DNA from 4 places in the Streptomyces sp. NPDC052036 genome. Region 1 is predicted to be linked to each of the others. Evidence: riboswitches for the same ligand, from Rfam matches in the RefSeq annotation. Region 1 holds a riboswitch; each other region holds the start of a gene.
The links. Region 1 has a riboswitch for thiamine pyrophosphate ahead of thiO (glycine oxidase ThiO). Riboswitches for the same ligand answer to the same signal wherever they lie in the genome.
Positions count from the first base shown of each region.

Region 2: it holds a riboswitch for thiamine pyrophosphate, as region 1 does, so the genes downstream of both, AB0L95_RS19015 (thiamine ABC transporter substrate-binding protein) here and thiO (glycine oxidase ThiO) in region 1, are expected to answer to the same signal.
Region 3: it holds a riboswitch for thiamine pyrophosphate, as region 1 does, so the genes downstream of both, AB0L95_RS35950 (cytosine permease) here and thiO (glycine oxidase ThiO) in region 1, are expected to answer to the same signal.
Region 4: it holds a riboswitch for thiamine pyrophosphate, as region 1 does, so the genes downstream of both, thiC (phosphomethylpyrimidine synthase ThiC) here and thiO (glycine oxidase ThiO) in region 1, are expected to answer to the same signal.

Region 1 covers NZ_JBFAWW010000026.1:81,410-88,639, reverse strand. The annotation lists gene AB0L95_RS29400 (NAD(P)/FAD-dependent oxidoreductase) at 1-191, shown strand, start outside; gene AB0L95_RS29395 (hypothetical protein) at 266-1,192, opposite strand; gene metF (methylenetetrahydrofolate reductase [NAD(P)H]) at 1,249-2,172, opposite strand; gene thiE (thiamine phosphate synthase) at 2,294-2,944, opposite strand; gene AB0L95_RS29380 (Rv2175c family DNA-binding protein) at 3,058-3,423, opposite strand; gene AB0L95_RS29375 (FAD-dependent oxidoreductase) at 3,576-4,802, opposite strand; TPP riboswitch at 5,024-5,136, shown strand; gene thiO (glycine oxidase ThiO) at 5,135-6,301, shown strand; gene thiS (sulfur carrier protein ThiS) at 6,298-6,498, shown strand; gene AB0L95_RS29360 (thiazole synthase) at 6,503-7,230, shown strand, end outside.
Region 2 covers NZ_JBFAWW010000012.1:154,649-161,878, forward strand. The annotation lists gene rlmN (23S rRNA (adenine(2503)-C(2))-methyltransferase RlmN) at 136-1,242, shown strand; TPP riboswitch at 1,309-1,414, shown strand; gene AB0L95_RS19015 (thiamine ABC transporter substrate-binding protein) at 1,500-2,579, shown strand; gene AB0L95_RS19020 (iron ABC transporter permease) at 2,555-4,228, shown strand; gene AB0L95_RS19025 (ABC transporter ATP-binding protein) at 4,231-5,262, shown strand; gene AB0L95_RS19030 (LAETG motif-containing sortase-dependent surface protein) at 5,355-6,011, opposite strand; gene AB0L95_RS19035 (VOC family protein) at 6,268-6,675, opposite strand; gene AB0L95_RS19040 (hypothetical protein) at 6,826-7,230, opposite strand, start outside.
Region 3 covers NZ_JBFAWW010000043.1:30,054-37,283, reverse strand. The annotation lists gene gndA (NADP-dependent phosphogluconate dehydrogenase) at 125-1,564, opposite strand; gene AB0L95_RS35960 (arsenic transporter) at 1,747-3,003, opposite strand; gene thiD (bifunctional hydroxymethylpyrimidine kinase/phosphomethylpyrimidine kinase) at 3,235-4,038, opposite strand; gene AB0L95_RS35950 (cytosine permease) at 4,035-5,465, opposite strand; TPP riboswitch at 5,457-5,550, opposite strand; gene AB0L95_RS35945 (jacalin-like lectin) at 5,644-6,975, opposite strand; gene AB0L95_RS35940 (endonuclease) at 7,127-7,230, opposite strand, start outside.
Region 4 covers NZ_JBFAWW010000003.1:271,459-278,688, reverse strand. The annotation lists gene AB0L95_RS07575 (LacI family DNA-binding transcriptional regulator) at 1-1,086, shown strand, start outside; gene AB0L95_RS07570 (metallophosphoesterase) at 1,414-2,508, shown strand; gene AB0L95_RS07565 (hypothetical protein) at 2,703-3,575, shown strand; gene thiC (phosphomethylpyrimidine synthase ThiC) at 3,766-5,568, opposite strand; TPP riboswitch at 5,561-5,717, opposite strand; gene AB0L95_RS07555 (YibE/F family protein) at 5,789-7,198, shown strand.

The DNA.
Region 1 (7,230 bases):
CGGTCCCGGCACCGGCCCTCGCGGCGGCCGGCGGACGGCTGCTGCAACCGGCCAACAGCACGCGTCTGCCGGGCCTGTTCACGGTCGGCGGCTGGTCCCACCCCGGGGGTGGGCTTCCGCACGCCGGGATGTCGGGGGCCCTGGTCGCCGGGCTGATCGTGGAGGGACCGGACTTCCGGGGCTCGCAGTGAGGCACCGTAAGTCCGGTCGTACGCGAGGGCCCGGTGCTCGGCACCGGGCCCTCGGACAGACGTGAGGCGTTCGCTCAGAAACGGTACTGCTCGTCGTAACCGTGGCCCTGCGCGGTGCCGTTCGGTGCGGCGCTGTTCCCCTGGTACGGGTACGGCTGCTCCTGCGGGAGCTCACCGCCGTACGCGTCCTCGTTGCTGCGCTGCTGGGGCACCCAGACGCCGTTGGCGGGGGTCTCGCCGTACGTACCGCCCGGGTACTGCTCCTGGCCGTACGTCTGCTGTCCGTACTGCTCCTGGCCGCCGTACGCGGGGTCGTAGCCGCCGCCGTAGGTCTGGGAGCCGGCGTAGGGGTCGGAGTAGCCGCCGTACTGCTGCTGGGCGCCCTCGTAGCCGTAACCCTGCTGGTCGTAGCCGTAGCCGTCGTAGGCGTAGGCCTGCTGCTGGTCCTGGGGCTGGCCCGCGTTCGCATAGGACGGGTCCGTGGCGGCCGCGTACGCCGCGCCGGTGTAGACGCCGTACGAACCGGTCTCCTCGGGGAGCGGCTGCGGCTCGTACACGGCGGTCGCCTCGGCGGTGCTCTCCGCGGGCTGGGCGCGGGCGAAGACGTTGTCGTCGTCGTAGACGGCGTCGTCCTGCGCGGGCATCGCCGCGGTCAGCTGCTCGTCGTCGGGGCCGTCGGCCTCCGGCATCTGATCCTGCCGAGCCGCCTCGCCCCGGCGGCGCTTGCTGCCGCCGCCCTCACGCGGACGGTTGCCGACCGCCCAGCCGGCCGCGAAGCCGCGCCGGAACGACAGCGTGACATAGGTCTGTCCGACCGCGAACGCCGCGGCGCCCACTGCGATGACCAGAACCGAGGCGCTCAGCACGCCGAGCACGACTCCGAGGAAGCCGACGAACGCCAGCAGCCGCCAGCGCAGGCGAGCCTTGTACTGCAGCAGCACCTCGCCGAGAAGCCACAGCGCGACGATGCCGAACGCGATGTAGAGGACCGCCCAGCCCATGTACGCCCCTCTCCCAGTGGCCGCTACGCAGTCTGTCGTAGGTCGGTGCGACCGGTCTAGGCCCGCTGTGGAGGGTGCAGGCCCAGATTTTCGTAGATTTCCAGCGTCGCCGTGGAGTTGTTGAGTGTAATGAAGTGCAGTCCGGGGACTCCCTCGGCCAGCAGCCTCGCGCAGAACTCCGTGGCGAACTCGATGCCAATCGAGCGTACAGCCGCCGCATCGTCTTTGGCTGCGAGGATCCGCTCTTTCAGGGCTTCGGGGAGGGCGGCGTTGCTGAGCTGTGGCAGCCGCTCCAGCATCCGCACGCTGGTGACCGGCATGACCTCGGGGATGACCGGGGTCGCACAGTCCGCCGCGGCGACCCGGTCCCGCAGCCGCAGATACGACTCCGGCTGGAAGAACATCTGGGTGATCGCGTAGTCGGCGCCGGCCCGGCACTTGTCGACGAAGTGCGAGACGTCCGATTCCCAGTCACTGGACCGCGGGTGCATCTCGGGGAAGGCGGCGACCCCCACACAGAAGTCGCCCGCCTCCTTGATGAGCCGGACCAGTTCGGCCGCGTAGGTCAGGCCCTTGGGGTGCGGGACCCACTCGGCCATCGGGTCGCCGGGCGGATCGCCGCGGACGGCGAGCATGTTGCGGATCCCGGCGTCCGCGTACTGGCCGACGATGTTGCGCAGCTCCGCGACGGAGTGGTTGACCGCGGTGAGGTGGGCGACCGGGGTCAGCGTCGTGTCCGCGACGATCTGCTCGGTCTCCTTCACCGTGCCCGCGCGGGTGGAACCGCCCGCGCCGTAGGTCACGGAGACGAAGTCCGGGGCCACCGCCTCGACCCTGCGCAGCGCGCTCCACAGGTTCCGCTCACCCTTGGGGGTCTTCGGCGCCGAGAACTCGAACGAGTACGTCGTCTTGCCGGTGGCGAGGATGTCACGCACCGTTCGCGCGCGATCAGTCCTCGTGGATGCGGTTCCGAGGGCCATAGTCGCAGGTTAGCCAGGGGGAGGCGGTCCCCCAACCGGACGACGTGGATTTGCCGGAATTGTCGCACTGTTGTCCACCAGTCGGACACCGGCGCACGATCGGGCCGACGAGCCGGGCGTCCTACGCCGTGCGCAGCCGCTTCGCGAACTCTGCCGCCGCCGCGCCGGGGTCGTCCGCCTCCGTGATCGCGCGGACGACGACCACCCTGCGGGCGCCGGCCTCCAGCACCTGGTCCAGATTGCCGAGGTCGATGCCTCCAATGGCGAACCAGGGCCGGTCGGTGCCCAGCGCGGCGGTGTGCCGGACCAGGTCGAGGCCGGGGGCGGGGCGGCCGGGCTTGGTGGGGGTGGGCCAGCAGGGGCCCGTGCAGAAGTAGTCCACTCCGTCCTGCGCGGCGGCGGACTCGGCCTCCGCCACGGAGTGTGTCGAGCGGCCTATGAGGACGTCGTCGCCGAGGACGGCGCGGGCCGCGGGGACGGGAAGGTCGCCCTGCCCGAGGTGCAGGACGTCCGAGGCGGCGGCGTGGGCGACGTCCGCGCGGTCGTTCACCGCCAGCAGTCTGCCGTGGCGGGCGCAGGCGTCGGCGAAGACCGCCAGGTGCTCCAGTTCCTCGGCCGCCTCCATGCCCTTGTCGCGCAGCTGCACGATGTCGACGCCGCCGGTCAGGACCGCGTCGAGAAACTCGGCGAGGTCGCCCTGGCGGGTGCGGGCGTCCGTGCACAGATAGACGCGGGCGTCGGCGAGCCGCGCGGTGCGGGCGGTGTCGGGCACGGTGGGTTCCCCCCGGGGGGTCGGTGGCGTACGGGCCGCGGCGGGCGCGGACGGCCGGAGGCCGGGGCCCCTGGACCCGCGGCCCGTACGCCGGACGGTTGGTCTCGCTCGGATCAGACGGCGAGCGCCTGCGCGCGGCGCTTCACCTCCGTGCCGCGATTCTCCATGAGGGCCTGTGCGGGGGTGCCGGGGAGGGTCGGGTCGGAGGTGAACAGCCACTCGATCATCTCTTCGACCGTGAAGCCGTCGTCCCGCAGGAGGGTCAGGGTCCCGGACAGGCCCTTGACCACCTTGTCCCCGTCGATGAAGGCGTCGGGGACGTGCAGTGCGCGGTTCTCGCCACGGCGTACGGCGATGAGCTGGCCCTCCTTGACCAGCTGCCGCACGCGGGTCACCTCGACGCCGAGTGCCTCGGCGATGTCGGGGAGGGTGAGCCAGCCGGGGACGAGAGCATCAATCTTTGCGTCAATCTCGGTCACGGGATCAAGCGTGCCATCCCGGACTGACAGTCGGAAGCGGGGCGCCTCCGGTGGAGTGCCGGTTGCCTCCGGCGGTGGACACGAAGGACCCCGGCCGTCCCGCGAACGGGGGGCTGCGCGAGGGCCCGGACGCAGCGCCCGGGATCTGCCCCCTACGCCGTGGCCTCCTTCAGCGGGCGCGACGGGTCCGCCAGCAGTTCCGGGTCCATCGGGGTGCCCGACTCGATCAGACGGCGGCCCTGCGCCAGGTCCCGGGGGCGGCCCACCGCCAGCAGGCCCACCAGGCTGCCCGCGCGCAGCCAGCACACCGCCCAGGCGGCGCCCTGCGGGTTCCCGCGCCAGACGGTCGTGTCGGCCGCGGCGTGGTGGCCCACGTACTGGACGAAACGGCCGAACTGCTCCGACCAGAAGTACGGCACGGGGTCGTACGCCATCGGCGTCTCCCCGATGATGTTCGCGGCGACCGTGCGCGGGCCCTGGAGGGCGTTGTCCCAGTGGTGGACCAGCAGGCGCTGCTCGTACCGGCCCGACGGGAAGGACGCGCAGTCCCCGACCGCGTAGACGTCCGGCACGGAGGTGCGCAGGTGCTCGTCGGCCAGCACCTCCCCGTGCACGCCCAGCTCGATGCCCGAGCCCGCGAGCCACGCCGTGGCCGGGCGCGCCCCGATGCCCACGACCACCGCGTCCGCGGGCACCCGGGACCCGTCGTCGAGCACCACGGCCCCGGGCTCGATGCGGTCCACGCGCGCGTGGGTGCGCAGTTCGGCCCCGCTGTCCGCGTACCAGGCCGCCATCGGTGCGGCCACCTCCGCGGGCAGCGCCCCCGCGAGCGGCCGGTCCGCGGCCTCCACCACGGTCACGGCGCAGCCCGCCTCGCGCGCCGCGGTGGCGAACTCGGCACCGATCCAGCCCGCGCCCACCACCACGATGTCGTGCTGCTCGGCGAGGACCGGCCGCAGCCGCTCGGCGTCGTCCAGCGTGCGCAGCAGATGCACCCCGGGGACGCCTTCCGCGCCCGGCAGCTGGATCGGTTCCGCTCCGGTGGCGAGAACGAGCACGTCGTAGGGGACCGATCCCTCCACGGTGTCCAGCTCATGATCGCCGGGGCGCAGGCCGACCACCTCGCAGCCCAGCCGCAGCTCGATGCCGAGGGCCTCGAAGTCGACGTCGAAGGCGGAGCCCTCGGCCTTGCCGAGCAGCACGGCCTTGGACAGCGGCGGCCTGTCGTACGGCTGGTGCGGCTCCGCCCCGATCAGCGTCACCCGGCCGGTGAACCCCTGTTCGCGCAGCGCGACCGCGGTCTGCACCCCGGCCATGCCCGCACCCACGACGACGACGCGCCGTGCCGAATCGCCCCGCTCCTGCGTCTGCTCGCTCACCTGATCACCCTAGCCAACTGACAATGTGTCAGTCAGCGGGCATGCTGAGTGACCTGCTGCACAGCACTCGTCCCGCTGCCTGCCGCGACCCCGCCCGAACCGTGCCTGCCGGGAAACCGGGGCGGTCCCCTTGCGCCTACCCGCCGTGGCGCACCACAACCTCGGTCCCCGGGAGGCTCCCTTACCGGCACGGACGGCCACGGATTAGGGTGGCCCCCGTAACAAGCACTCGCGGGAGCCCGGACGCACCGGGCTGAGAGGGAGGCTGGCCGGCCTCCGACCGTACGAACCTGATCCGGATCATGCCGGCGAAGGGAGGGGGCTGAATGCCCATGTCGCCCATACGTGCCTCGGACGTCCTCGTCGTCGGGGGCGGGATCATCGGACTCGTCACGGCCTGGCGCGCCGCACAGCACGGGCTCGCCACGACCGTGGTCGATCCCGCACCGGGTGGCGGCGCCGCCCAGGTGGCCGCGGGAATGCTGGCCGCCGTCACCGAACTGCACTACGGCGAGCAGACGCTGCTCGCGCTCAATCTGGAGTCCGCGCGGCGCTACCCGGACTTCGCCGCCGAGCTGACCGAGGCCACCGGCCAGGACCTCGGGTACCGCCGGTGCGGCACGCTCGCCGTCGCGCTGGACGCCGACGACCGCGCCCATCTGCGGGACCTGCACGCCCTGCAGCAGCGCTCCGGCCTCGCGTCGGAATGGCTGAACGGCCGTGAGTGCCGACGCCTGGAGCCGATGCTCGCGCCCGGGGTGCGCGGCGGGCTCAAGGTCGACGGCGACCACCAGATCGACCCGCGGCGGCTGGTCGCGGCGCTGGTCACGGCCTGCGAACGGGCCGGGGTCGGCTTTCACCGGGGGTGGGCCGAACGGCTGACGGTGCTGCGGGGGCGGGCCGCCGGCGTCAGGACCGCCGACGGCACCGAGCTCGCCGCGGAACAGGTCGTGCTCGCCGCGGGCAGTCTCAGCGGGCAGCTCGCGGGGGTGCCCGACGAGGTGCTGCCGCCCGTGCGCCCCGTGAAGGGGCAGGTGCTGCGGCTGACCGTGCCGAAGCGGTACGCCCCGTTCCTGAGCCGTACCGTGCGCGCCGTCGTCCGCGGCGGCCACCTCTACCTGGTGCCGCGCGAGAACGGCGAGCTGGTGGTCGGCGCGACCAGCGAGGAGCTGGGCTGGGACACCACGGTCACCGCGGGCGGGGTCTACGAGCTGCTGCGCGACGCGCACGAGCTGGTCCCCGGGATCACCGAGCTGCCGCTCACCGAGACCCGGGCCGGACTGCGCCCGGGCTCCCCGGACAACGCGCCGCTGCTCGGCCCGACCGAGCTGGACGGCCTGCTGCTCGCCACCGGCCATTACCGCAACGGCGTCCTGCTCACCCCGGTGACCGGCGATGTCATGGCCCATGTCCTGACCACGGGCGACCTCCCGGACGAGGCCCGCCCCTTCACCCCCCGGCGGTTCGCCGCCACCGCGCTCACGGAGCAGCCCGCATGAACATCTCGGTCAACGGAGAGTCCCGACAGTTCGCTCCCGGCATCGCACTGGACGCCGTCGTACGGGCCCTCACCGCGGCCCCCTCGGGAGTGGCCGCCGCCCTCAACGAAACCGTCGTCCCGCGCACGCAGTGGCCGTCGACCGCCCTCCACGAGGGTGATCGCGTCGAGGTCCTCACCGCCGTCCAAGGAGGCTGATCCCATGGCCGACGACCCCTTCGTCCTCGGTGGCACGACGTTCTCGTCCCGGCTGATCATGGGGACCGGCGGCGCGCCGAGCCTCGATGTCATGGAACGGGCGCTGGTAGCGTCCGGCACGGAGCTGACGACGGTCGCGATGCGCCGCGTCGACGCCTCGGTGCACGGCTCGGTGCTGTCCGTGCTCGACCGGCTCGGGATCCGGGTGCTGCCCAACACGGCGGGCTGCTTCACCGCGGGCGAGGCGGTGCTCACCGCCCGCCTCGCGCGCGAGGCGCTCGGCACGGATCTGGTGAAGCTGGAGGTCATCGCCGACGAGCGGACCCTGCTGCCCGACCCCATCGAGCTGCTGGACGCGGCCGAGACCCTGGTCGACGACGGTTTCACCGTGCTGCCGTACACGAACGACGACCCGGTCCTCGCCCGGAAGCTGGAGGAGGTCGGCTGCGCCGCGATCATGCCCCTCGGCTCGCCGATCGGCTCCGGGCTCGGCATCCGCAATCCGCACAACTTCCAGCTGATCATCGAGCACGCACGCGTGCCGGTGATCCTGGACGCGGGGGCGGGCACGGCCTCGGACGTGGCCCTGGCCATGGAACTGGGGTGCGCGGGAGTGATGCTCGCCTCGGCGGTCACCCGGGCGCAGGAACCGGTCCTGATGGCGGAGGCCATGCGGCACGCCGTGGAGGCGGGCCGGCTGGCCCGGCGGGCGGGGCGCATTCCCCGCCGGCA
Region 2 (7,230 bases), on a different contig from region 1:
GTGCGCGCTCTCGGGCCGTCCCTGGGCCGTCCGAAGCCGCTCAGTGACGACCGGCGACGACTACTACTCGTAACGGCAGTCGTGGCGAGCTGCGCCCGCAGGTCACCCGATTGGATCTGCGACACTGGTTGAGCCATGCCTAAGCCCGGAGAACTCACTTTCGTCGCGCCGCGCGGAGCCAAGACCCCGCCGCGGCACCTTGCCGACCTCACGCCCGCCGAGCGCAAGGAGGCGGTCGCCGCGATCGGCGAGAAGCCGTTCCGCGCCAAGCAGCTCTCGCAGCACTACTTCGCGCGGTACTCGCACGACCCGGAGCAGTGGACCGACATCCCCGCCGGTTCGCGCGCCAGGCTCCAGGAGACGCTGCTCCCGGAGCTGATGACGGTCGTACGGCATCTGTCGACCGACCAGGACACCACCCGCAAGACCCTGTGGCGGCTCTTCGACGGGACGCTCGTGGAGTCCGTGCTGATGCGCTACCCCGACCGGGTCACCATGTGCATCAGCTCCCAGGCGGGCTGCGGTATGAACTGCCCCTTCTGCGCCACCGGTCAGGCGGGCCTCGACCGCAATCTGTCCACCGCGGAGATCGTGCACCAGATCGTGGACGGCATGCGGGCGCTGCGCGACGGTGAGATCCCCGGCGGCCCGGCGCGGCTGTCCAACATCGTCTTCATGGGCATGGGCGAGCCCCTCGCCAACTACAAGCGCGTCGTCGGCGCCATCCGCGCCCTCACCGACCCCGCGCCGGACGGGCTCGGGCTGTCGCAGCGCGGGATCACCGTGTCGACCGTAGGCCTGGTGCCGGCCATCCACCGCTTCGCCGACGAGGGCTTCAAGTGCCGTCTCGCGATCTCGCTGCACGCGCCGGACGACGAGCTGCGGGACACCCTCGTGCCCGTCAACACGCGGTGGAAGGTGCGTGAGGTCCTCGACGCCGGGTTCGAGTACGCCGAGAGGTCCGGGCGCCGGCTGTCCATCGAGTACGCCCTGATCCGGGACATCAACGACCAGGCGTGGCGCGGTGACCGGCTCGGCCGGCTGCTCAAGGGCAGGCCCGTCCACGTCAATCTGATCCCGCTCAACCCGACGCCCGGGTCCAAGTGGACCGCGTCACGGCCCGAGGACGAGAAGGCGTTCGTCGAGGCGATCGCCGCCCATGGGGTGCCGGTGACCGTCCGGGACACCCGGGGCCAGGAGATCGACGGAGCGTGTGGTCAGCTCGCGGCCACCGAGCGGTAGTCTGATGGCCGTCCGTATCTCATGGTCCGTAGTTATCCACAGCTGTTCATAGCTTTTCATATCTGCATATTCCGACAGGGGAGCGCCACAGCGCTGAGAGTGCGGGAGAGCCCGCAGACCCTCTGAACCTCGCCCAGGTCATTCTGGGTAGGGAGTTCGGTCTTCACTCGAGCTGTTGCGCCCTGCCCGGGACCCTTCGGGGCTTCCGCGCGGGGCCGCGTCTCTTCCTGGTCACCTCCAGGAGGAAATCAGTGGGCATCACCGGCAGGCAGTTCGCGGCCGTCGCCGTCGGGCTGGGCATGGTCACGCTGTCCGCGTGCGGATCGTCCGGCTCCACGGCAGGGAGCGGCGGCGATCCCAAGACCGTGACCCTCGTCAGCCACGACTCGTGGGCCGCCTCCAAGACCGTCATCGCGGCGTTCGAGAAGGAGTCCGGCTACCACGTCAAGGTCCTCCCCGACGGCGACGCGGGTCAGGCCGTCAACAAGGCGATCCTCACCAAGGACAACCCGCAGGGCGACGTCTTCTTCGGTGTCGACAACACGCTGCTGTCCCGGGCGCTCGACAACGGCCTGTTCCAGCCGTACGCGGCCAAGGGACTCGACCAGGTCGGTGCGCAGTACCAGCTGGACGGGGACAAGCACCGGGTCACGCCGATCGACTACGGCGACATCTGCGTCAACTACGACAAGAAGTACTTCGCCGACCACAAGCTTGCCCCGCCGGCCTCCCTCGACGACCTCACCGAGCCCGCGTACAAGAACCTCCTCGTCACCGAGAACGCCGCCACGTCCTCGCCGGGCCTCGGCTTTCTGCTCGGCACCGCCGCGAAGTACGGCGACAAGGGCTGGCAGGAGTACTGGAGCAAGCTCAAGGGCAACGGCGTGAAGGTGGTCGACGGCTGGGAGCAGGCCTACGAGCAGGAGTTCTCCGGTTCGGCCGCGGGCCGCAAGGCCGGCGGCGACCGGCCGCTGGTCGTCTCCTACGCCTCCTCCCCGCCCGCCGAGGTCGTCTACGCCAAGTCGCGGCCCACGACCGCGCCGACCGGCGTCGCGGCCGGCACCTGCTTCCGTCAGATCGAGTTCGCGGGTCTGCTGAGCAACGCTCACAACCCCAAGGGCGCCAAGGCGTTCCTCGACTTCCTGATCAGCAGGAGGTTCCAGGAGGACATGCCGCTCAACATGTACGTCTACCCGGTCGTGCGGGGCGCGCGGGTGCCCGCCGAGTTCACCGAGTACGGGCCTGCCGCCAAGAACCCCGAGACCATGGCCCCGACGAAGATCGCCGCCAACCGTGACCAGTGGGTCAGGTCGTGGACGTCGCTGGTACTGAAGTAGCCCCGAGGAAGCGGGCGAACCGGGGCGGTGCGGCGCGCGTCGGGCTGATGGCCCTGCCCGTCGCGTTCTTCGCGGTCTTCTTCGCCTACCCCGTCGCCGCGATCGTCGCGCGCGGTCTGCGCGTCGACGGGGTATGGCGCCTAGGGCGCCTGGCGGATGTGCCGGCGCAGCCGGACATCCAGCACGTGCTGTGGTTCACCACCTGGCAGGCGCTCGTCTCCACCACGCTGACCCTGCTCGTGGCGATGCCCGGCGCCTATGTCTTCGCCCGTCTGGACTTCCCCGGCAAACAACTGCTGCGCGCGGTCGTCACCGTGCCGTTCGTGCTGCCCACGGTGGTCGTCGGGACGGCCTTCCTGGCACTCGTCGGCCGCGGTGGACTCCTCGACGACCTGTGGGGCGTCCGGCTCGACACCACCGTGTGGGCCATCCTGCTCGCGCATGTCTTCTTCAACTACGCGGTCGTCGTCCGTACGGTCGGCGGTCTGTGGGCGCAGCTCGACCCGCGCCAGGAGGAGGCCGCGCGGGTGCTAGGCGCCTCCCGCGCCGCCGCCTGGCGGACGGTGACGCTGCCCGCCCTGGGCCCGGCGGTGGCCGCCGCCGCCCTCATGGTCTTCCTGTTCACCTTCACCTCGTTCGGTGTGGTGCAGATCCTCGGCGGCCCCACCTTCTCCACCCTGGAGGTGGAGATCTACCGGCAGACCTCCGAGATCTTCGACCTGTCCACGGCCGCCGTGCTGACGATCGTGCAGTTCCTGGCGGTCGGCGCGATCCTCGTGGTGCACGCCTGGACCGTGCGCCGCCGGGAGAGCGCGCTACGGCTGGTCGACGCGTCCCGCACGGCGCGCAGACCGCGCGGGGCCGGCCAGTGGGCGCTGCTCGTCTTGGTGCTCGCCACCGTCGCCGTCCTGCTCGTCCTGCCGCTCGCCGTGCTCGTCGCCCGGTCGCTCGACGCGCCCGGGTTCGCGTACTACGAGGCACTGACGCACGCGGACGGCGGGACCTTCCTCGTCGCGCCCGTCAACGCGATCGGCAACTCGCTCGCGTACGCCGGCGCAGCCACCCTCATCGCCGTGCTGATCGGCTCGCTCGCCGCCGCGGCCCTCACTCGCCGGGACGCCGGCCGCCTGGTGCGGGGCTTCGACGCGCTGCTGATGCTGCCGCTGGGCGTGTCCGCCGTGACCGTCGGCTTCGGGTTCCTGATCTCCCTGGACCGGCCGCCGCTGGACCTGCGCGGTTCCTGGATCCTGGTGCCGCTGGCTCAGGCCCTGGTGGGTGCCCCCTTCGTCGTACGGACCATGCTGCCCGTGCTGCGGGCCGTGGACGAGCGGCTGCGGGAGGCGGCGGCCGTGCTCGGGGCGTCGCCGTGGCGGGTGTGGCGGGAGGTCGATCTGCCGATCGTGCGGCGGGCGCTGCTGATCGCGGCCGGGTTCGCGTTCGCGGTGTCGCTGGGCGAGTTCGGGGCGACCGTGTTCATCGCCCGGCCCGACAACCCCACGCTGCCCGTCGCGGTGGCGCGGCTGCTCGCTCGGCCCGGCGACCTCAACTACGGCCAGGCGATGGCCCTTTCGACGATCCTGATGGTGGTGTGCGCGGTGGCGCTGCTGGTCCTGGAGAGGCTGCGGACCGATCGGACGGGGGAGTTCTGACGATGCTCGGACTTGAGCGGGCGACCGTACGTTTCCGGGGAGGCACCGCGCTCGACGGAGTCGACCTCGCGGTCGCCGAGCACGAGGTGGTGTGTGTGCTCGGGCCCAGCGGCGGCGGCAAGTCGACGCTGCTGCGGACCGTGGCCGGGCTGCAACCGCTCGACTCCGGGCGGGTGGTCCTCGACGGCCGCGATCTGGCCGGGGTGCCCGCGCACCGGCGCGGGGTGGGGCTGATGTTCCAGGACCACCAGCTGTTCCCGCAGCGGGACGTGGGCGGGAACGTCGCCTTCGGGCTGCGGATGCAGGGCGTCACACGCGGCGAACGGGACGGACGCGTCAGGGAGTTGCTGGACCTCGTCGGGCTGCCCGGGGCCGCGGGACGGGCCGTCGCCGCGCTCTCCGGCGGTGAGCAGCAGCGCGTCGCGCTCGCCCGGGCGCTCGCTCCCCGGCCCCGGCTGCTGATGCTGGACGAGCCCCTGGGCCAGCTCGACCGGTCGCTGCGGGAGCGCCTGGTCGTCGAACTGCGGGAGCTGTTCGGCCGGTTGGGCACCACCGTGCTCGCGGTCACCCACGACCAGGGCGAGGCCTTCGCGCTCGCGGACCGGGTCGTGGTGATGCGCCAGGGGCGGATCGCCCAGTCCGGTACGCCCCTTGAGGTCTGGCAGCGGCCCGCGGACGCGTTCGTGGCACGCTTCCTCGGCTTCGACAACGTGGTGGAGGCGACCGTCTCCGGGGAGGCCGCGGACACGCCGTGGGGCAAGGTCCCCGTCCCCGGGGGTTCCCCCCAGGGGCCGTGCGGCCTGCTCGTGCGGCCCGCCGGTGTGCGGCTCGTGCCCGTCTCCGAAGGACTGCGCTGCACGGTGACCGCACGCACCTTCCGCGGCACCCATGTCGCCGTCAGACTCCAGCCCGAGCAGGCACCCGCGCTGGAGGCGGCATGCCCGCTACGGGCCGCACCGGAGCCCGGCGACGAGACCGGGGTGGTGTTCGACGCGGCCGAGGTCGTCGTCCTCGCGGACGGGGCCGCGCCGTAGCCGGGCACCGGCCGCCCGGTGCCGGACACGCACAACGGCCCGCCCCCGGCGAGGGGGCGGGCCGCTGTGCTCGTACGGTTGTGCCGCGTGCGTCAGTTGCTCTTCGACGCGCCGCGACGGCGCATGCCGAAGAAGACCGCGCCGCCACCGACGATGACCAGGCCGGCGGCGATACCGGCGATCATCGGCGTGCTGGAGCTGGAACCGGTCTCAGCGAGGTTGGAGGTGCCGGCCGCGGGCGAGGGGGAGTTGTCGCCGGCGGGAGCGGCGGGCGTGCTGCTCGACTCCGCCGGGGTGGACTCCGACGAGGACGGGGTGGCCGACGGCTTCGGGGTCTCCGAGGCCGGGGGAGTGCTGGCCGGAGGAGTGGTCTCCGAGGTGGTGCAGGCCTTGTCCGGCGTGGTCAGGTTCGGCGAGATGTTCTCGTTGACGATGCCGCCGGCCGTGACGTGGATGCGGTACTGGGCCTTCGGCGCCCAGTCCTCGGAGAAGGAGACGGTCGCACCTTCCTTGGTGCCCTTGACCGTCTGCTCGCCGACCATCTTCGCGTCGGCGCCGTTCGACTCGAGGTAGACCGAGACGGTCGCTTCCTTGCCGGAAGCGTCCGTGTCCGTGACCGTGATGACGCCCTTGCCGTTGGTGTCGCAGGACGCGACGGCCGAGAAGTCACGGATGTTGCAGGCGAGCGCGTTGCCGGCGGCGCCGAGTGCGAGCGCGGCAGTGGCGGAGGCGACGCCGAGGATGCGCACTGAACGTGCGGTACGGGAGGATATGGACACGATTGCCCTTCGCGTGATGCGCAACTGCGGGGGGATTTCAGGGACGTTGCCCCAACAACAGCGTCCCCACCAGGCCCACAGGTTTATAAGCGGTGGCTAAGCGCTGTCAACGGCGATGTCCGGCATGACACCCGTCTTTGCCGTGTCGTTAACAGTCGTGACGTTTGAACAGTCGCCCGACCACCCCGACTTCCCCCGCGGTGGTACCCCGTTCACCTGCGTGGGCTCAGCCCTGGACGGCCGCGGGGTCCATCCACATGACCTCCCAGGTGTGGCCGTCGAGGTCGTCGAAGGAACGGCCGTACATGAAGCCGTGGTCCTGCGTCTCCCCGCCGGCCGAGCCGCCCGCCGCGAGCGCCCGGTCCACCAGCTCGTCGACCTTCTCCCGGCTCTCGGCGCTGAGGCACAGCAGCACCTCGCTGGTCCTCGTCGCGTCCGCGATCTCCTTCTTGGTGAAGTCGGCGTAGCGCTGCTTGCTGAGCAGCATCGCGATGATGGTGTCGCTGATGACGACACAGGCGCAGTCGTCCGTGGTGAACTGCGGGTTGATCGAGTACCCCAGCTCGATGAAGAACTTCTTCGACGCCTCGACGTCGACGACGGGCAGGTTCACGAAGATCATCTGCTGGTACATGAGCGGTCTCTCCCGGTGACGTGGTGGTGTGTGCGGTCGTGGCCGTGCGGTGGCCCGTACGGAGGAGGAGACCGCGGGCCGCGGCGAAACTCATCGGCGCGCGGCCCCTTTTCTCCGAGGACTTCTCCCGGGAACCTCTCCCGGCAGAGGTCAGCCCCTCAGCGGCATGGCGGCCAGTTCCGCGACCATCCAGGTCAGCGGCACGAACACCAGGGCCAGGGCGCCCGCCCGGAGGAATGCCGCGCCGCGCAGCAGCGTGGCGGGCGCGCCCAGCCGGACCAGCGCGGCCACCGTCTCGGCGCGCGCCTGCCGCGCCTCGATGGCCGCCGTCACCAGCGTCGTCAGCGCGCACCCCGCCACGAGCAGCGCACCCAGCGTGGTGAGGGGCCCGAAGGACAGGCGGGCGCCGACGTAGGGCGCCGTCATGGCGTACGCCCCGGAGGCCACCGCGCACACCACACCGAGCGGCCGCCCGATCCGCGCGGCCTCCCGTTGCAGTCCGCGCCCCGCGAGCAGCCGTACGGCTCCCGGACGCGCGGCCTCCAGCAACCGGCC
Region 3 (7,230 bases), on a different contig from region 1:
GGATGCCGCACATCGCGGAGGGAACGGTGGTGCCCTGACCGCGACCGCAGGCCCGGCCCGCAGGACCGGCCGGGGGCCGGGCCTGCGGGCCGGGGGCGGGGCGATCCGTCGGGCGGTGTCCGGATCAGGCCTGGGTCTCGGCGCGGTCGGTCGTGCCCCACAGCGTGTGGAAGCTGCCCTCGCGGTCGACCCGCCGGTAGGTGTGGGCGCCGAAGTAGTCGCGCTGGCCCTGGGTGAGCGCGGCGGGCAGGCGCTCGGCGCGCAGGGAGTCGTAGTACGACAGCGCCGCCGAGAACGCCGGCACCGGCACGCCCCGACGGGCCGCGGTGGCGATCACCTCGCGCCACGGCACCTGTGCCTCCGTGATCTCCGTCGCGAAGCCCTCGTCGGACAGCAGGCTGACCAGGCCCGGATCCGCGGCGTAGGCGGCGCGGATACGGTCCAGGAAGGCGGCCCGGATGATGCAGCCCCCGCGCCAGATCCTGGCGACCGCGCCGAGATCGATGCTCCAGCCGAACTCCTCGGCGGCATCCAGGATCATCTTCCAGCCCTGGTCGTAGGCGATCAGCTTCGACGCGTACAGGGCCTGCTCCACCTGCGCGGTGAAGCGCTCGGCCTCGTACGGGGTCAGCTCCGAGCCGGAGCCTCCGGGCAGTCCGCGGTAGGCGTCGCGCAGCGCGGACTGGCCGGAGGCGGCGCGGGCGAAGGTGGCCTGGGCGATGGCGGTCACCGGCGAGCCCAGCTCCAGCGCGGTCTGCACGGTCCAGCGCCCGGTGCCCTTCTGCCCGGCGGCGTCGGCGACCACGTCGACGAACGGCTCGCCGGTCGCCGCGTCCACATGGGACAGCACCTCGGCCGTGATCTCGATCAGATAGGAGTCCAGGCGCCCCTTGTTCCACTCGCGGAAGATCTCGGCGATCTCCGCGGGAGAGAATCCGGCGACCTGGCGCAGCAGGTCGTAGGCCTCGCCGATGAGCTGCATGTCGGCGTACTCGATCCCGTTGTGCACCATCTTCACGAAGTGCCCGGCGCCGTCCGTGCAGACATGCGTCGTGCACGGCTCGCCGTCGACCTGCGCGCTGATCTTCTCGAACATCGGACCGAGCGCGGCATACGACTCCGGTGAACCGCCGGGCATGATGCTCGGCCCGTTGAGCGCGCCCTCCTCGCCTCCGGAGACACCCGCGCCGACGAAGTGGATACCGCGGTCGCGCAGGGACCGCTCACGGCGCCGGGTGTCCGCGAAGTGCGCGTTGCCACCGTCGATGATCATGTCGCCGGGCTCCAGGAGCGGGGCGAACTCCTCGATCACCGCGTCGGTGGCCGCGCCCGCCTGCACCATGATCATCAGGCGGCGGGGGCGCTCCAGCGCCGCCACGAAGTCCTCGGCCGTCTCGACGGCCACGAACGCGCCCTCGTGCCCGAACTCCTCGACCAGCGCCTTGGTTCTGGTCGGGGTGCGGTTGTGCACGGCGACGGTGTACCCGTGCCGGGCGAAGTTCCGGGCCAGGTTGCGGCCCATCACCGCGAGTCCGGTGACGCCGATCTGGGCGGTCGCCTGCATGCTGTGCTCCTTGGGTCCGGATCCGCCCCGGCCCGCGTGTCCGGCGGGTGCGGCGGATGTCGCTCGGTACGGCTTGTGCCGCTGTACCGGTCAAGTACGGACGACGAGACACCGGTTGCTCATCGCAGGGAGCGGGATCTGCACGAAGGCCGCGCCGGCTGCGGGGCGGCGAACGCGGTGCTTCACGTCCCGACGACATGGAGGGAGGCCCACAGCGCGACCACCGCGCCCACCAGAGCGGTCGGTACCGTGATCACCGCGAGCCGGGTGAACTCCCTGAGGTCCACGCCATGGCTGTGCTGATGGACGATGCGCCGCCACAGCAGCGTGGCCAGGGATCCCGCGTAGGTCAGATTGGGGCCGATGTTCACCCCGAGCAACACGGCGAGCACCGCGCCGGGCCCGGACGGGGCGGTCAGCGGCAGCAGGACCAGGACCGCGGGCAGGTTGTTGATCACGTTGGCCAGCAGGGCGGCCAGCGCCGCGAGCCCCAGCAGGGCGGCCAGTCCCGTCCCGCCCGGGATCAGCCGGCCGAGGGCGTCCGAGAGGCCGTTGTCGACCACCGCGCGCACCACGACGCCCAGGGCCAGCACGAACGTCAGGAAGGACGGCGCCGCCGCCCGCACCACCGCGAGCGGGGTGGCCCGGCGCCGGACGAGCGCACGGCCGGCGAGGACCAGCGCTCCGCCCAGCGCCGACCACGCCGGGTCGATGCCGACCGCGGAGGCGACCACGAACCCGGCCAGCGTGCAGGCGACGGTCACCAGCGCGAACAGCGGCAGCTGCGGCGGTTCACCGGGCTCCTCGGCCGTGGCACCGGCCGCAAGGTCACGGCGGAAGAAGCGCCGGAAGACCACGTACTCGGCGCCGATCGCCACCAGCCACGGCAGGGCCATCAGGGCGGCGAAGCGGGTGAAGCTCAGCCCGGCCGCGCCGAACGCGAGCAGATTGGTGAGGTTGGAGACGGGCAGCAGCAGCGAGGCCGTGTTCGACAGATGTGTGCAGGCGTACAAATGCGGCTTCGCGCGCGCGCCCATCCGGGCCGCCGTCGCGAACACCACGGGGGTGAGCAGCACGATCGTGGCGTCCAGGCTGAGCACGGCGGTGATCACCGAGGCAAGCGCGAAGACGGCGGTCAGCAGCCGGCCGGGACGGCCCGCCGCCCAGCGCGCCATCCACGCGCCGCAGGCCCGGAACAGTCCCTCCGCGTCGCAGAAGTGCGCCACCACCAGAACGGCGGCCAGGAAACCGACTACCGGCCCGAGGCGTTCGGCCTCGGCCCGCGCGTGGTCCAGCGAGAGTGCGCCGGTCGCCACCACGATCCCGGCGGCGGGAACCGCCACGACCGCCTCCGGCAGCCCGAAGGGACGGATCACCGCGCCGGCCAGCACGGCGATGAGCAGGAGGACGGAGAGGGCCTCGGCGAGCGGGGTGTTCAGGGTGCGGTCCTTCCTTGAGCGGGGAGCGGGGCCTTGAGCCGGGTGGCTGCTGCCCTGCCATCACACCAGGCCGGCCAGCCGGTCCATCACACCAGGCTCGACGGCCGGCCACGGCACGCCGGACCGCACGGCCGACTGCGGCAGGCGGGGCCGGACGGCTGGTTCCCGCACGCAGGCTGGTCAGCGCGCCTCGGCGTGCGGTGCCGCGGGCACCTGTGTCACCCGCCCCCGTCAGCGTCCCCCGAGCTCCCGCAGCCGCCACCCGTGGTCCACCGGCCCGATGCCGGCACCCAGTGCGAAGCCCGCCGCGATGGCCGCCGTGACGTACTCCTTGGCCCTGCGGACCGCCTCGGGCACCGGGAGGCCCTGGGCGAGCCCGACCGCGACGGCCGAGGCGAGCGTGCAGCCGGTGCCGTGGGTGTGCCGGTTGTCGTGGCGCTCGGCGCGCAGCCAGTGCTCCGCTCGGCCGTCCGTGAGCAGGTCCACGGCCGCCCCGGGCAGATGACCGCCCTTGACCAGGACCCATCGGGGCCCGTACGACAGCAGGCGTTCGGCCGCGCGCCGCATCCCGGGCTCGTCGGTCACCCGGAGGCCGGTCAGCTCCGCGACCTCGTCCAGATTGGGCGTGGTGACCGTGGCGAGCGGCAGCAGCCGGGTGCGTACGGCGTCCAGCGCGTCGTCGGCGAGCAGCCGGTCCCCGTGCTTGGAGACGCTGACCGGGTCCACGACGACCGGGGCCGCCACGTCGGTGAGCAGGTCGGCCACCGTCGTGACCAGGGTGGGCGAGGCGAGCATGCCGGTCTTGACCGCCTGGACGCCGATGTCGTCGACGACGCTGCGGTACTGCGCGCGGACCGCCTCCGCGGGCAGCTCCCAGGCGCCCTGCACCCCGACGGAGTTCTGCGCCGTGACCGCGGTGATCACACTCATGCCATGGGCGCCGAGCGCCAGCATCGTCTTGAGGTCGGCCTGGATCCCGGCACCGCCGCCGGAGTCGGATCCGGCGATCGTGAGCACACGGGGTGGCGCGGTCATGCGCGACCCTCCTCTCGGGTCTCTGTGGTTCCTCGGGTTTCGCGGGGCTGTCGGGCGCGCAGGGGTGCGTACACCGCGAGCGCCACCACGAACGCCACGTAGTACGAGATGTCGGCGCCGTGCAGCGCGTGGGCGACCGGGCCCACGTACAGGCCGGTGTCCATGAACGGCACCGCCGCGGCGAAGGCGACGGCGAACGCCAGTACCGGGGGCCAGGCCTGCCGGGGCCGGGCCGCCTCGGCCGCGAGATCGATGCGGGTGCCGCGCCGGGCGAGCCAGTCCACGACCACGATCGCCACGAACCCGGGGATCCAGTAGCTCACGAACAGCAGGACGTTCTGGAAGCGAGCCGTCGTGTCGGCCGCGTGCATCCACAGCACCAGCGGGAAGCCGAGCAGCACGGCGAGCGCGGCCGCCGCCGGGCGCGGTATGCGTACGCCCACGGTCTGCAGTGCCAGCGAGCCGCTGTAGTCGTTCATCGCGTTGCTGCACAGTGCCGCGAGCGCCACGGCCAGCAGCCCGAAGGCGCCCCCCGCGCCCCCGCCCAGCAGCGCGTCCACCCCGGTGGCCGTCTGGTCGGTCAGCGCGGACGCGCCCCACAGCCCGAGGGCCTGGACGGCCACGTAGGACACCACGAGCCCGAGCAGCGTGCACCAGAACATCCGGGGACGGGACGTGGCACGCGGCAGATAGCGGCTGAAGTCGCTGGCGTACGGGGCCCAGGACAGGGCCAGACTGAGCGCGATGGTGCTGGTCAGCACGAACGCGCCCGCCCGGTCGGCGCCGTGCGCGCTGCCTGTCGCGGCCACCTGGACGCTGCCGGACATCCGCAGGGCGATCAGCGCGAAAGCGGCCGCGAGCACGAAGGTCATGACGATCTGGAGGCGGTGGATGGCCTCGTAGCCGAGGACTCCCAGGGCCCCCTGCGCCAGCATGATGGCAAGGACCCCCAGCCAGAACGGCCAGCCGCACAGCCGCGCCAGCGCGTCCCCGCCGAAGAGCCCGATCAGCGCGTCCCAGGCGACCGACGACAGCCACTGCAGCACACCGGGCAGCGCGACCGCCCGCCCGAACGCGAGCCGGGCGAGCGGAAGCTGCCCGGCGCCGGTACGGCTGCCCCAGGTGCTCAGATAGGCGGTGGGCACCGCGCCGATCACCGTGCCGAGGACGACGGCGGCGAGCGCGGTGGTGAAGTCCAGGCCGAGCGCGATGCCTATGGTGCCGGTGAACACACCGGTCATGGTCAGATTGGGTGCGAACCACACCGTGAACAGTCGGCCCGCGCCGCCGTAGCGATGGGTCTCGGGGACCGGTTCGATGCCGTGCCCCTCGATCCGGAGATCGCCGGGAGCGCTGGGCATCCGGCCGTCGAAGACGGCTCGCCGGCTGTCGGCGGGCAGCCCGCCGGGAACATGCGCCACAGGCATGAAAGACATCCCTCCGCCAGTACGAACTGGTTCAGGTTCGACGGGTGTGATCTCAGCCCCTGGCGGGGCACCCCGTGTCCGGTACGGCGGCAAGATTAACCCGAGCTCCGGGATGTGCCACAAGGAAGGGCCGCCGCCGGATCCGGCAGCGGCCCTTCTCCCCCTACGACGTGCGGTGTCAGCGCTGGGTGTAGATGAAGCCGGTCTTGTCGACCTCGTCGCCGGAGCGGCCGTGGAATCCGGCGATCTGCCAGCCGCTGGGCGCCGTACGCGTCACGCAGTCGGACGTCGTGGTGCCGCCCGCCAGGCTGTTGCCGAGGTTGGTCGTGAACTTGGCGTAGAAGATCCTCGTGTGGCCGGCGTTCGTGCCCTCGCACAGCTGCGCGCTCGTCACGTACTCGCCGCTGCCCAGGGTGAGGGTCGACGCCGTGCCGCCGGTACCGCCGTGGGCGAGCGTGGTGCCGTTGCTCAGTGTCAGGCCGATACGGTCGACACGGGAGCCGCTGCGCAGGGTGATGCTCGTGGCGCGCGCGCCCGCCGGGACGCTGTCGATGTCGTTGTAGTAGTCCCCGTGCGGCCCGCCGAACTGGTCACTGAGCTGGAAGGCGGAGTTGCGCGTCCAGCCGAACGTCGCGGTGATCGGGTCGTGGTCGGAGAGCATGAGCCCGTCGTCGGTGAGGAACTTCGCGTGCTCGTTGTTGTACGAGGTGGCGTTCAGCGAGACGAGCTTGCTGCCCCGGTAGAGGATCTTGTCGACGACCTCGCAGCTGTTCGTGACCGCGTTCTCGTCGCAGACCAGTGCGTCGCTGCCCTTCGCGGGCGGGGTGCCGCCGCGCACGAGCTGGACCCAGGCGTCGGTGAGACCGGCCGCCGCGGCGAACTCCGCGATCGTGTCACCGGAGCGTGTGTAGCGGGTGTTGGTGTCGCCCATCACCACGACGGCGTTGCCCGCGGAGTGGGTGCGGACGAAGTCCGACAGCTGGCTGAGGTTGTCCGCGCGCGAGGCCAGGTCGCCGTCGTTCGTACCGGCGTTGGTGTGCAGGTCGTAGAAGTCGACGTACACGCCCTCGGCGAGCCGTTCCCGCATGAACGTGAAGCCCTTGGGGGTGAGACAGTCGCCCGAGTCGTACTGGCACGAGTTCCAGTGGACGCGCTCGAAGTCATCGGTGTCGTACGGCAGGCCGGACAGCGTGTTGAGGCCGCTGCCGATGCCGGCCCCGCCGCTGGTGGGCGTGCGGTAGGGGTGTGTGTCGGAGGCGTACAGGTAGGAGTGGTAGTTGAAGTCCTCCTGCACATGGACGATGTCGTACGGGCCGAGCCGCCCGCCGATCGTCGTCGTGCTCGACTGGCGGGGCGTCGGGGCGCTGGAGAGGCCTTCGGGGAGGCCCGCGACGTTGTAGGTGAGCACGCGGAACGTGCCCGAGCCGGCCGCCGTCGCGGCGGGCGCGGCGCTGGTGGGTCCACCGAACACGGCGGCCGTCGCCGCGAGGGTGGCGAGGAGTCTGCGCATGGGGGTACGGCTCCTGGGGTGACGGGAGAATGATGTTGCGCGCATGCCAAAACGTAACGGCCAACGTAGCGGCCGAAGCTGTGAGGGAATGCGCTTTCTGCCGCTTCGGAGAAGACTTCACCCACCGGTCGCCCCAGCGTCGACGACGACCCTATGCCGCGTGTTCCAGGACCTCCTGCGCCACGTTCTCGTCCAGGGCCGCGCGCACCAACGCGGCCGACAGCACCGCCGGTTCGGTGTCCCCGGCGAGCCGCA
Region 4 (7,230 bases), on a different contig from region 1:
AGCCGGGCGGAGACCGCCCGCCGAGGCAGTCGGCCGGGCCGGGCAGGCATCAGAGACGTGGCCGCTGCCGCCGGAGTCTCCATCACGACCGTCTCCGACGCCCTCAACGGCAAGGGCCGGCTGCCGGACGCCACCCGACGCCATGTCCGCGAGGTCGCCGACCGGCTGGGCTACCGGCCCTCGGCCGCGGCCCGCACGCTCCGCACGGGCAAGTCGGGCCTCATCGGCCTGACCGTGACCACGTACGGGGATGAACCTTTCACCTTCACCGAGTTCGCGTACTTCGCGGAGATGGCCCGAGCCGCCACCTCAGCGGCACTCGCCCGGGGCTATGCCCTGGTCATCCTGCCCGCCACCTCGCGCCACGACGTGTGGTCGAACGTCGCCCTGGACGGCACCGTCGTCATCGACCCGTCCGACCAGGACCCGGTGGTCAGCGAGTTGGTCCGGCAGGGGTTACCCGTCGTCTCCGACGGCCGGCCCGCCGGCACCCTCCCGGTCACCGCCTGGGTGGACAACGACCACGAGGCCGCGGTCCTGGGCATTCTCGACCATCTGGCCGCCGCAGGCGCCCGGCGCATCGGACTGCTGACCGGCACCACGACGGACACCTACACCCATCTGTCCACGACCGCCTATCTGAACTGGTGCGAGCGCGTCGGGCAGGATCCGGTCTACGAGGCCTATCCCGCCCACGATCCCTGCGCGGGCGCCGTCGCCGCCGACCGGCTGCTGGCCCGCCCCGACCGCCCCGACGCGGTCTACGGACTCTTCGACCCGAACGGCACCGATCTGCTCGCCGCCGCGCGCCGCTACGGACTGCGCGTCCCCGAGGACCTGCTGCTCGTCTGCTGCAGCGAATCCGCCGTCTACGCGAACACCGAGCCGCCCGTCACGACGCTCTCCCTGAAGCCGCGCCGGATCGGTACGGCAGTGGTCCAGCTCCTCATCGACGCCATCGAAGGCATCGAGTCGGACCAGCCGGTCGAGCAGGTCATACCGACGGAACTGATCGTGCGCACCTCGTCCCAGCGACGGCCGCCCCGGACCACGGTCAGTCCGCCCCGGTCGCCCGAGCAGGGGTGAGAGCTCCGTACGCAACGGACGCCCGGCTCGTACTCCCGTTCTATTCGGGAGCTCCGAGCCGTCGGTGTGCCACGAGTCACGCTCAGGCTGCCCACGGGCGGGTGACGCGCAGATCCCCCGCGGGCGGGTGACGTGCCTGGTCGCAGCGAGGAAAGCCCCGCCCATTTAGGGCGAAAGCCGCGGTGAGGCGGGGTCCTTCCCCGATTCACCACCCCTGGGTCATCACATGGCGCGATCCGCATTCCTATGATGGGCCCACGACACCGTGGACCGCTGCGACCAGGCAGTCCGATGCGGTGCAGATGCGGCGCGATGGTGGAGGGGTCGATGACTCAGGGGGCCGGTCAGGGAACCGAGGCGGAGCAGGCGGCGACGTTGCGTGACTTCCGGGTGCCCGCGTACGTCCACGAGACCGGTCCGTACACGCAGAGCACACCCCCCGGCGAGATCCCCGGACCCGTCGCACCAGCCGAGGCCTACCCCCACGGCTACTCCGACGCGTACACGCCCACCGAGCGGGACCTCCCGGTCATCAACCGCGGCGACACGCTCCAGGTGCCCGTCGACCCGGCGTCCGAGCCCGCCCCGCACCCCGCCGAAGGGCCAGGGCCACTGTTCGTGGTCGGGGACGTCCACGGCTATCTCGACCAGCTCCTCGCGGCGCTCCAGGAGAAGGGGCTCATCGACGCCGAGGGCCGTTGGTCCGCGGGCACGGCCAGGCTGTGGTTCCTCGGGGACTTCACCGACCGCGGCCCCGACGGCATCGGCGTGATCGACCTGGTGATGCGGCTGTCCGCGGAGGCGGCGGCGGCCGGCGGCTACTGCAAGGCGCTCATGGGCAACCACGAGCTGCTGCTGCTCGGCGCCAAGCGGTTCGGCGACACGCCCGTCCACTCGGGCGCGGGCACCGCGACCTTCCAGGCCGCCTGGCTGCTCAACGGCGGCCAGAAGACGGACATGGACCGCCTTCAGGACCACCATCTGCAGTGGATGGCCCGTCTCGACGCGGTGGAGGAGGTCGACGGGCACCTCCTGGTCCACTCGGACACCACCGCCTACCTCGACTACGGCGACTCCATCGAAGCGGTCAACGACACCATCCACGACACGCTCACCCGCAATGACGCGGACGAGGTGTGGGACCTCTTCCGGAAGTTCACCAAGCGCTTCTCCTTCCGGGACGAGGGCGGTGCCGACGCCGTGCGGTCCCTGCTGGGGACCTACGGCGGCCGGCGGATCGTCCACGGCCACAGCCCCATCCCCTACCTGCTGGGCGAGGTCGGCTCGGAGGACGGCGACGACGCCTCGGGTCCGGTCGTCGAAGGTCCCCACGTCTACGCGGACGGACTGGCGATCGCGATGGACGGCGGCGTGACCATGGCCGGAAAGCTGCTGGTCCAGCAACTCCCCCTGGATAGCTGAGGGTTCACCGGGCAGGCATGTCCCCGACGGGGGACGACCGAGGAGTGCCCGGGCCGTGGGGCAAATTCTGGAAACCCCCTGTCACCGTGTGCCGTCGCCGCTCTACCATCGGCTTATCCGTAGCAGGCTCCCCTCCGTTTCTGCCCGACGGCTCGTCAGCATGCCGAGCCACCAGCCCTACGGAGCATCGGGGGATGCACATGAACAGCGTTCCGCAGCACCTGCTGAGCGAGGACCGCCAGGACTATGAGCGGGTCCTCGGTGAGGCGCTGCGCTCCGCACCACACCACCCGGATCTGGCCGCTGTGGGACAGCGGCTCAACGCCGAACAGCTGCGCACCATGGCGCTGAACGCCACCGCCTTCATCACCGCCACGGCGGCCGCCGAATACCAGCACTACGTACTGGTACGGGAGCAAATGCGCCGACCGGCACCGCCCGCCCCACCCGTCCACGAGAGCATCGACGACAGCGACTCCACGGAACCGGACGCGGACGGCCAGGGGCTCGCCGCCACGGTGGGGGAGGCCGCGGCGGGCGCCGGAGCCGGTGCCGTCGTCGCCGTCCTCGCCCCCTTCCTCGCCGGTGCCGCCGCGGCGATCTTCCTGCTCGTGGGCTACATCCTCAAGATGGTCAACCCCCACCAGGTGTTCGCCCGGACCCTCCTGACCACCGGGTGGGTCTTCGGCGCGGTGACCGCGGCGGCGATCCTGGTCGCCGCCACCGGCCTGCTGCTCACCGCCCTGCGCAACAGCTCGTCGGCTCACGATTCCGACGCCCAGAGCGAGTTGATCGCGGAGGTGACCCGAGCCCGGGAGCTCTGGCACGAGGCCTTGCTGGAGCGCGGCATCCTCCCGTTCCTCCGCGAGGCCCTCGCCGCCCCGGGCACGGCCGCGATGAGCCGGAAGGAACCGGAGACGACCCCCAGCCGCATGCCGCACCTCGGCTACGACCGACCGGGCTTCAGCAGCCCCGACAGCGGCCCCGCCGCGGGCCCGCGCCCCAGCTTCAGCAGCCCGGACTTCACCAGCCCGGACTTCGGAGGCCCCGACCACCAGCCGGAGTGACAGGCCTCGACCGACACTCCGCCGACCGAACCGAGCAGGCGACGCAGGAGGCCGTCCCACGCCCCCAGGCCGTCTCGGCCCGAACCACCCGCCGAAGCCCGGCCCGCCCCTCACAAAGGACTGCGGGCCGGAACTTCAGCCTGGACCCGCGACGGCACCAGGCCATGTGCGTCACGGGCGCCAGGGAAGGTCAGTCCGCTATCGGCAGATACACCCGGTTCCCGCCCGCCGCGAACTCCTTCGACTTCTGGAGCATCCCCTCGGCGACCTCCTGCTCCGACGCACCCTCGGCCACCGCACCGCCGAAGCGCTGCGTGATGTCCTGGCTGATCTTCATGGAGCAGAACTTCGGACCGCACATCGAGCAGAAGTGGGCCGTCTTGGCCGGTTCGGCGGGAAGGGTCTCGTCGTGGAAGTCGCGGGCCGTGTCCGGGTCGAGGGCCAGGTTGAACTGGTCCTCCCAGCGGAACTCGAAGCGCGCGTCGGACAGCGCGTCGTCCCACTCCTGCGCACCCGGGTGCCCCTTGGCGAGATCGGCCGCATGGGCGGCGATCTTGTAGGTGATGACGCCGGTCTTGACGTCGTCACGGTTGGGCAGGCCCAGGTGCTCCTTGGGTGTGACGTAGCAGAGCATGGCCGTGCCCCACCAGGCGATCATGGCGGCACCGATACCGGAGGTGATGTGGTCGTACGCCGGCGCGATGTCCGTGGTCAGCGGGCCGAGCGTATAGAACGGAGCTTCATCGCAGATCTCCTGCTGCAGATCGATGTTCTCCTTGATCTTGTGCATCGGGACGTGTCCCGGGCCCTCGATCATCGTCTGTACATGGAAACGCCTGGCGATACGGCCGAGTTCCCCGAGGGTGCGCAGTTCCGCGAACTGTGCCTGGTCGTTGGCGTCGGCGATCGAACCGGGTCGCAGACCGTCGCCCAGCGAGTAGGTGACGTCGTAGGCCGCGAGGATCTCGCAGAGTTCCTCGAAGTTCTCGTACAGGAACGACTCCTTGTGGTGGGCGAGACACCACGCCGCCATGATCGAGCCGCCGCGCGAGACGATGCCGGTCTTGCGGTTCGCCGTCAACGGTACGTACGCCAGGCGCACGCCCGCGTGGACCGTCATATAGTCCACGCCCTGTTCGGCCTGCTCGATGACCGTGTCCTTGTAGATCTCCCAGGTCAGCTCCTCGGCCTTGCCGTCGACCTTCTCGAGCGCCTGGTAGAGCGGCACCGTACCGATCGGCACCGGGGAGTTGCGCAGCACCCACTCACGGGTGGTGTGGATATTGCGGCCGGTGGACAGGTCCATGACCGTGTCGGCGCCCCAGCGGGTCGCCCAGGTCATCTTCTCGACCTCCTCCTCGATGGAGGAGGTCACCGCGGAGTTGCCGATATTGGCGTTGACCTTCACCAGGAACCGCTTGCCGATGATCATCGGCTCGATCTCCGGGTGGTTGACGTTGGCCGGCAGTACCGCACGGCCCGCCGCGATCTCCTCACGGACGACCTCGGGCGAAACGTTCTCCCGGAGGGCCACGAACTCCATCTCCGGCGTGATCTCCCCACGGCGCGCATAGGCGAGCTGCGTCACCGCGTTCCCGTCGCGACCACGACGCGGCTGACGCGGGCGTCCCGGGAACACCGCGTCGAGATTGCGCAGGCCGCCCCGCGGCGAGGTGTGCTTGATCCCGTCGTCCTCGGGACGGACGGGGCGGCCCGCGTACTCCTCGGTGTCACCGCGAACGATGATCCAGTTCTCCCGGAGCGGCGCGAGCCCCCGGCGGACGTCGGTCTCGGCGACCGGATCGGTGTACGGGCCGGAGGTGTCGTACAGGGTGACCGACTGCCCGTTGGTGAGATGCACTTGCCGGACCGGCACCCGCAGATCGGGGCGCGAACCCTCGATATACGCCTTGTGCCAGCCGATGGACCACCCGGCCTCCTGAGGCTCTTCTCCCTGAGCGGAGGCAGGCGTGCGTACGTCCTTGACGGTCATGAGACCTACTCCCTACGCCGGCATTACCCGGTAACAGGTTCAGCGGTCGGCACAGCCCTCTCCGCTCGCTGATGTTCCACGTGAAACATCGCGTCTACGGAGGTCAGCGCCCTCTCAGCCCGGTGCTCCGAGCTCCCGCGTGTGCAAAAGTCCCTTCACGCTAGCGTCTAATTAGGTGAGCTGAACAGTGGGCCTTGCGCGTTCTTGCGATGATCGGGGGGTGCCCCCGACGCAGCATCCCCCCTCATACCCGCCGTCCGAGCCGCCGCACCACCGCGGCCCGGGCGACAGACACAGCCCCCCAGACGGGCACGGCCATGGGTCCGACGGTGGACACGGCCACTCCCACAGTCACAGCCATGGCCCCGCGGCCCCCGTGTCACGGCATCTGCGCAAGGTCATCGCCGCGATCCTCATCCCGTTCACCGCAGCGGTCATCGTCGGTCTCGTGGTGCTGTGGCCCGGAGGAGTCCCGTCACACAAACGCTCCGGCGTCGGATTCGACCGGCAGACCCAGCAGGCCACGGTCACCACGGTCGTGGCGGTGGACTGCAAGTCCGTGAACGCCTCGGGTGGGGGGCCGGTCGGCGACACCTCCCTCACCGGCGGCTCGTCGGCCCCGCAGACGCCTGCCGGCACCTGCAAGAAGGCGACCGTCCGCGTCGACACCGGCAAGGACAAGGGCCGTACGTTCACGGAGATCGTCCAGCCGGACCAGTCACGGCAGTTGCACCAGGGCGAGAAGGTCGTTGCGGCGTACGAGCCCTCCGCGCCCAAGGAACTCCAGTACTCGGTGACCGATGTGGACCGCAAGTTCCCCATGGCCCTGCTCGCCGGCATCTTCGCCGTGGCGGTGGTGGTCGTGGGCCGGATGCGCGGCGTCATGGCACTCGTCGCGCTGGCCGTCAGCTTTCTGCTGCTCAGCCTCTTCGTCCTGCCCGCGATCCTGGATGGCTCGAATCCGCTGCTCGTGGCCGTGGTCGGGTCGAGCGCCATCATGCTGCTCGCCCTCTATATGTGCCACGGACTCTCGGCCCGCACCTCCGTGGCGGTGCTCGGCACGCTTGTGTCCCTGTCGCTGATCGGTCTCCTCGGCTCGGAGTTCATCGGCTGGGCCGCGCTGACCGGCAACACCGACGACAACACCGGCCTGATCCACGGCCTGTACCCGCACATCGACATGAGCGGTCTGCTGCTCGCCGGGGTCATCATCGGTTCGCTCGGCGTCCTCGACGATGTGACCGTCACCCAGACGTCCGCGGTCTGGGAGCTGCACGAGGCCAACCCCTCGATGGGCTGGCGCGGGCTGTACCGGGCGGGCATCCGCATCGGCCGCGACCACATCGCCTCGGTCGTCAACACGCTCGTCCTGGCATACGCGGGTGCGGCCCTGCCCCTGCTGCTGCTCTTCTCGATCGCGCAGAGCAGTGTGGTCTCGGTCGCGGGCAGCGAGCTGGTCGCCGAGGAGATCGTGCGCACGCTGGTGGGCTCGATCGGGCTGGTCGCGTCGGTGCCGGTGACGACGGTCCTGGCGGCCATAGTCGTCTCGGCGGACCGTCCGGCCACGGCAGACGCCGCCTCGGCTCCCGTCCCGGCCCGTGGGGGAAGAGGGCGCCGCCGCAAGCGCTGAGGCTTCCTGCCGCGTTCCAGCTCCACCCGGGA